2 linked regions of the Sagittula stellata E-37 genome follow. The protein of the gene in region 1 interacts with the protein of each later gene in a pairwise test. Links are inferred from orthologs where the notes say so. Each region holds a gene or a part of one and is shown on either strand. Other genes may lie near its edges. The genes, in order: ABFK29_RS11465 and mrdA.

Region 1 (3,479 bases):
GCCAGGCACTGGCGAAGAACCTCGTCGCGGGGATCCGCAACAACGATGGCAAGGTCCACAAGGACCCATTGCGGCAAGCGGCCTTTTCGGTTCTGAAATCCGCGGACATCCCTTCGGTACTGGTGGAACTCGGGTTCCTGTCCTCCCAGCAGGATCTGATGAACCTGCAGGATCCGGCGTGGCGCGCGGGCATGGCGGCGGGTATCCGCGACGGGCTGGCCCAATGGCTGATCGAGGACAAGGCCCTGTCGCGCCTGCGCCGGCAATAACACGCGCATTCAAAAGCTTGGGCGGAGCGGCGCTGTTCGCAACAGGGATGTGTTTTGACCGGCGCTGCGTTACAGTATATGCGACGGTTTGAAATCGAGCACTTGCCACAAGGGGCCACGCGTGACGCGGTTCATCTTCTCTTTCTTCGGCGGCATTTTCGCAGTGGTGACCATGGGCACCATGATGATCGCGCTGACCATCGGCGCGATCTTCTGGATGTATGGGCGGGACCTGCCCAGCCACGAACACCTGGCGCAATACACGCCGCCGACGATCAGCCGGATCTACTCGCAAGAGGGCCGCGTGATCGACGAGTTCGCGCAGGAACGTCGGCTTTTTACGCCTGCGAACGAGATCCCAGACCTCGTGAAGAACGCGTTCATCTCGGCCGAGGACAAGAACTTCTACACGCACCAGGGCTATGACGTGCGCGGCATCGTTGCGGCGGGCGTACAGGCTGTGCAGTCCGGCGGGCGCGATGTGCGCGGCGCCTCGACGATCACGCAGCAGGTGATGAAGAACTTCCTCCTGTCCGGTGACCGCCGGGCAGAGCGGAAGATCAAGGAGATCATCCTCGCTTCACGCGTGGAGGGGGCGCTCGACAAGGACAAGATCCTTGAGCTGTACCTGAACGAGATCTTCCTCGGGCAGAACTCCTTCGGTGTGACCGCCGCGGCCCAGACCTATTTCAACAAGACCCTGTCCGAGCTTGAGCCGCATGAGGCCGCCATGCTCGCCTCCATGCCGAAGGCGCCTTCCGACTATCATCCGGTGCGCCGGAAGGAGCGGCTGACCCAGCGCCGCGACTTCGTTCTGAAGGAGATGTACGAGAACGGCTACATCGACAAGGCGACGTACGAGCACGAGGTCAAGCAACCGCTGCGCTCCGTTCAGAACGGCGACTTCGAACCCTACAACCAGGCGCTGCCGCCGCGGGATTACTTCACCGATGAAATCCGCCGCCAGTTGAGCCGCGACTTCGGCGAAGATCAGTTCTTTTCCGGCGGTTATTCCGTCCGCGCGACGCTCGACCCTGAGATGCAGACCGAGGCGGCCCATGCGCTCCAGCGTGCGCTGGAGCAGTATGACCGGGGGCTGGGCCGCTGGCGCGGCACCGGCAAGAAAATCGATGCGGGTCTGCTGGGGGATGAGGCGGCCTGGCGCGAGGCGCTGGCCGGGGTGCGCGTGACGCGCGATGTCACGCTGGAAAGCAAATGGCGCGTGGCCGTTGTCCGCGAGGTGCGCGAGAACTCTCTGCTGATCGGGATCGAGGATGTGCCGCTGGACGACCCGCGGGGCATGGAAGTGCCGCGTTCGGACACCGATTGGTTCACCGGCAACCTGTTCGAGAACTTCGAGCCGGGCGATGTGATCCACGTGCGCGAGATGACGGAGGACGCTTCCGGCAACTTCATCCGCTGGACGCTGCGGCAGGTGCCGAAGGTGCAGGGCGGGTTCATGGCGATGGACGTGAACACCGGGCGCGTGATCGCGATGCAGGGCGGGTTCAGCTATCAGAACTCCGTCTTCAACCGCGCGACACAGGCGAAACGTCAGCCGGGGTCCTCGTTCAAGCCGTTCGTCTACGCGGCGGCGCTGGACAGCGGCTATACGCCGGCGACCATCGTGGTCGACGCGCCGATCGAGATCGACACGCCGCAGGGCGTCTGGCGTCCGAAGAACGCGTCGAACCAGTTCTACGGTCCGACCCCTTTGCGCACCGGGATCGAACGGTCGCGGAACCTGATGACCATCCGCCTCGCGCAGGAGGTCGGTATGGACGTCGTTGCGAATTATGCCGAAAAGTTCGGGGTTTACGACAACATGGGCCGGGTTCTGGCCAACGCGCTCGGCGCCGATGAGACGACGTTGATGCGGATGATCTCGGCCTATGCGATGTTCGCCAACGGCGGCGAACGGGTGGAACCCACGCTGGTCGACCGGGTGCAGGATCGCTACGGCAACACGGTCTACAGCCATGATGCCGCGCAGGGGAACCGGCGGGTCTGTGTGGACTGTGCCGACCCGAACATTCCGCCGGGGCGGAGCCCGCGGATCGTCAATGACCGGGAGCGGATCATGGACGCGATCACCGCCTACCAGCTGACCTCGATGATGCAGGGCGTGGTCGAGCGCGGGACGGCGTCGCGCACGGTAAACCTGCCGGTGCCCACGGCGGGCAAGACCGGCACGACCAACGATGCGAAGGACGTCTGGTTCATCGGCTTCACCTCGAACATCGTGGCGGGCTGCTACATCGGCTACGACCAGCCGCGCAGCCTGGGCCGTGGCGCGTCGGGCGGCGGGTTCTGTGGCCCGGTGTTCACCCAGTTCATGCAGAAGGCCGTCAAGAAATACGGCGGCGGACCCTTCAAGGTCCCGGAAACATGCAACTTTGTGAACATCGACCGTTTCTCGGGCGCGCGTCTTGGCGCGGGCGCATCGGGTCCGAACGTCGTGGCCGAGTGTTTCCGTGAGGACGATCTGCTGAACGGTGTCTGGGGCATTCAGCTGGACGGCGGCTTTGCGATTTCCGGCAGTTTCGACCTGATCCGCCCCGAAGGCGGGTCGGTCGCGCGGGAGGTTACGACATCGACCGGCCGCAAGGCCGTGGTGGGTCCGAAGGCCGGGTTCGGCACGCTGTCGTCGGGCGGCCTGTACTGAGGGATCGCAGGCGACACGCTTAACCCTTCGGGTTGGGCATCCGGGTAAACGGAGCGCGCGTTGGGGTTAACCCGGCGCGCGCTTCGCCTATCTGGGGGTGTCGAAACCCGCACTACAGGGGGATTCATCCGATCTTTACGACGATGACCGCGCCGTTACCGGTGAACCGGCCGGTTCGACCCCTCCAACCGGCCGGTTGGTAACCTTTTGCCGAGGCCCGCGCGTGACGCAGCGTCAGAAAGGATTAATCCGTCAGAATTCAACTTCGAGCTCGACGATGGCTTCGGGTTCGGCCAGCGCGGCATCGGTCCATTCGCGCATCAGGTCCCAGCCGAGGACATGATCGGCATAGGTCTGAAGCGTCGTGTCGAGCGCGACGGAGTAGGTGCGGAACCGGGTGCAGACCGGCGCGTACATTGCATCGGCCACGGTCGGCCTTTCCCCGAACAGGAACGGCCCGCTGCCGGTATCCAGGCATTCTTGCCAGATCGTCTTGACCCGCTCGATGTCGGGACGCGCGCCCGAGAAGACCTTGAACGCGGCGT
Region 2 (3,316 bases), 1.2 Mb from region 1 along the record:
GAGCGGCCGCGAGGTCTTCGACAGTGGCAGCCAGTCGTAGTAGGCGGCCAGCAGGACGACCATCGCGACCTTCATCAGCTCGGACGGCTGGAGGCGCATGAAGCCCAGGTCGATCCAGCGTTGCGCACCCATGCCGATGGCGCCGAAGAACTCGACCAGCAGCAGGAGGAAGAAGGCCAGCGCGTAGACGACCAGCGCCATGTTGCGCCAGAACCAGATGGGCACCATCGCCACGACGAACATGGCAGTAAGACCAAGAAGATAGCGCTTTGCCTGCGGTTCTGCCCAGGGACTCCAGGAACCGCCGGCGACGGAATAGAGCATCAGGAAACCGACACCTGCCACGGTCGACAGCAGGATCACGAGCGGCCAGTTCAGGTGCAGGATCTTGCGCCAGCCGCTGGGGACCGTTTTGACGTTGTATTCGAGATAGGTCACGCGCCGCGCCCTCCGGCAGCGAAGGCGGCGCAAAGCCCCGCCCTACGGGGTGTCGCGCCTGCGGCAGACCTGGCGACGACTTCAGGGGCCTGCGCCGTGTGCGAGGAGCTTGGCGTGGGGTGGGACCCGGTGGCGGTGCACCGGGCGGCATCGGTCAGGGTTCCGCAACGTGGCAGGTCCTGCGCGGCGGTGCTCCCGGTGGACAGGCCCCAATTGGACAGGCGCCGTGTAGATGGGCGCCGTGTAGATGGGCGCCGTGCGGATGGGCGCCCCGTTGCGAGCGGGCCTTGCGCGCCCGAAGGGCGCGCCGGTCGCCGCGCGTCAGCGCGGCGAAACACCTCGCCCGGAGCGGCGGTCGGCCATGTCCTGCAAACGGCGGTCATGCGCGGCTCGGCTCCTCGCTCTTGCGCGCGCGGCGTTGGGAGGAGAGCTTTTCCTGCTGGGTCTTGATGCGGCCGCGGTCCTTTGCCGGGTAGGCGTCTAGCGGCGGGTCCTCTCCGTAGAGCGCCTGGAGCGTCACGTCGCGGGCGATGGGCGCGGCGGTGCGCGAGCCGCCGACGCCGTGTTCCACCACCACCGAGACCGCGATCCGTGGATTGTCGAACGGAGCGAAGTTCACGAAGAGCGCGTGGTCGCGGTCCTCCCACGGGTCGGCCTCGGAGGTGATGCGCGACACGACCTGTGCGGTCCCGGTCTTGCCAGCCAGCCGCATGTTGTCGGCGATGATACGCGACGAATAGGCCGAACCGCGCCGGTTGTTGGATACGGCGAACATGCCGCGCTGCACCTGAAGCAGGTGGTTCGGGTTCAGCCCGAGGTCCGTCCCGCCGCGCCACGGCGTCTCGACCCCGTCGATGCTGCGCACGAGCCGGGGGGTGACCGACCGGCCGGTCGCCACGCGCGCGGCCATGACCGCCAGTTGCAGCGGCGACGTCAGCACGAAGCCCTGGCCGATCGCGGCGTTCACCGAATCGCCGATGACCCACTCCGCGCCGCGTTCGCGCACCTTCCACGCCTTGTCCGGCACGAGCCCGGAGGTCACGGCGGACATGGGAATGTCATGCGCCACGCCCAGCCCCAGACGGCGCGCCATGGCGGCGATGCGTTCGATCCCGACCTTCAGCGAGAGGTCGTAGTAGAACACGTCGCAGCTTTCGCGGAGCGATTGTTCGAGGTTCATGTGGCCGTGACCGCGGCGTTTCCAGCAGCGGAACGAGCGGGCGCCGACCTCGTAGTGGCCCGGGCAGTAGACCGTGTCGTCGGGCGCCAGCAGGCCCGCGTCCAGCGCGGCGAGCGCCGTGACCATCTTGAAGGTCGAACCGGGCGGATAGGCGTCCTGCACCGTCTTCGACGCCAGCGGCCTGTGGTCGTTGGTGTTCAGCGCGTCGAAATCGGTGTGCGAGATGCCGCGCACGAAGAGGTTCGGGTTGTAGGACGGGGCAGAGGCTATGGCCAGCACGTCGCCCTTTTCCAGATCGAGCACGACGACGGAGGCGCTTTCCTCGCCCAGGCGGGCCTGGATGTAGTCCTGCAGGTCGGTGTCCACGGTCAACTGGATGTCGGAGCCGCTTTCGCCTTCGCGCCGGTCGAGTTCGCGCATGACGCGGCCGACGGCGTTGACCTCCACCCGCTTGGCGCCAGCGGTGCCGCGCAGGTCCTGTTCGTGCCGGGTCTCGACACCGACCTTGCCGACCTGGAACCGCGGGATGCGCAGCAGCGGCGGCGGGTCCTCGTAGCGGGCCAGGTCGCGTTCGGAGACCGGGCCGACGTAGCCCGCGACATGGGCGAACAGCTCTTTCTGGGGATAGACGCGGGACAGGCCGACCTCTGTCGTGACGCCGGGCAGGGCGGGGGCGTTGACCGCCACGCGCGAGATGTCTTCCCAACTGACCCGCTCGGCGATGGTGACGGGGATGAAGGGCGGCGTGCGCTCCATCTCGGCCAGCGCGCGGTTGAGGTCGTTCTCGTCGAGTTCGACAAGCTGGCCCAGATGGGAGATCACGGTGGCGACGTCGCCCGCGTCCTCCCGCGTGAGGGTGATGCGGTAGGTCGGTTCGTTGTCGGCGATGACCACGCCGTTGCGGTCGAAGATCCGGCCGCGCGACGGCGGAATCAGCCGGATATTGATCCGGTTCTCTTCGGCCAGAAGGCGGAATTCGTCGGCCTGGTCGACCTGCATGTGGTGCATCCGCAGGCCGAGCGTGCTGACGAATCCAAGCTGCAGGCCGCCCAGAACGAGCCCGCGACGCGTGATGCGGCGGGCGGATTCGGCAGTTTCTTTCGGGCTTCGTCTCATAGGGTGCGTCCGGTGTGATCGAATTCGCCGGGGGCGGTGCGTCGGACGCCGAAGGCGAGGTAGGACACCGCGGCGACCAGCGGGTAGGCGAGGACTGTCATACCATATTGCATCAGGGTGAGCGAAAGCATACCCGGCGAAATGATCAAGATCGCGAGAGTAAGCCTGTAAAGGACGGTGATGGCCAGCAGCGTGGCGGCGGCAGCGGCCCATTCGGTGGCAAAGGTGTTCTCGCGCAGTTGCCGGGCGCGGTTCTTGAGGAATTCCGAAGCCAGCAGCATCAGCAGCGCCCAGAGGCCGGGGGGCCGCTGGAACACGAGATCGGCCAGCAGCATCACCCCCGCGATCGAAAGCGCGGGCACGTAGTCCGGGCGGCGCAGGCACCATGCGAAGGTCAGCGCGGTCAGGAAGTCCGGACCGGCGATTCGCTGCGGCAGCATCTGCAGCGGCAGGAGGTGCACGAAGATCAGGAGCAGCGCCAGCGCGGGGTAGAGCGCGCGCATGGTCCAGAGGCGGGTCGGGCTGTGTTTCTCGGCCATGTCAGCCGCCTTGCCGTGCGTCTTCGTCCGCCGCCGGTGCGCC

The links.
Region 2: the proteins of ABFK29_RS11465 (region 1) and mrdA interact in binary tests that used the Escherichia coli proteins (3 or more experiments, as listed by UniProt). The link is inferred for Sagittula stellata E-37 from one-to-one orthologs.

The regions. Positions count from the first base shown.
Region 1 is NZ_CP155729.1:2,412,623-2,416,101, forward strand. What follows is about bases 1-3,162. They hold ABFK29_RS11465 (penicillin-binding protein 1A), read left to right. Parts: upstream 1-390; coding sequence 391-2,934; downstream 2,935-3,162. Other genes in these bases: ABFK29_RS11460 (N-acetylmuramoyl-L-alanine amidase), read left to right, coding at 1-269. In the rest of the region: ABFK29_RS11470 (glutathione S-transferase family protein), read right to left, coding at 3,187-3,479. UniProt on the Escherichia coli protein: Cell wall formation. Synthesis of cross-linked peptidoglycan from the lipid intermediates.
Region 2 is NZ_CP155729.1:3,594,299-3,597,614, reverse strand. Bases 277-3,275 are described here. They hold mrdA (penicillin-binding protein 2), read right to left. Parts: upstream 2,735-3,275; coding sequence 818-2,734; downstream 277-817. Other genes in these bases: mreC (rod shape-determining protein MreC), read right to left, coding at 3,275-3,275; ABFK29_RS17100 (hypothetical protein), read right to left, coding at 2,731-3,273; rodA (rod shape-determining protein RodA), read right to left, coding at 277-438. Also shown: more of rodA, read right to left, coding at 1-276; more of mreC, read right to left, coding at 3,276-3,316. UniProt on the Escherichia coli protein: Catalyzes cross-linking of the peptidoglycan cell wall. Responsible for the determination of the rod shape of the cell. Is probably required for lateral peptidoglycan synthesis and maintenance of the correct diameter during lateral and centripetal growth.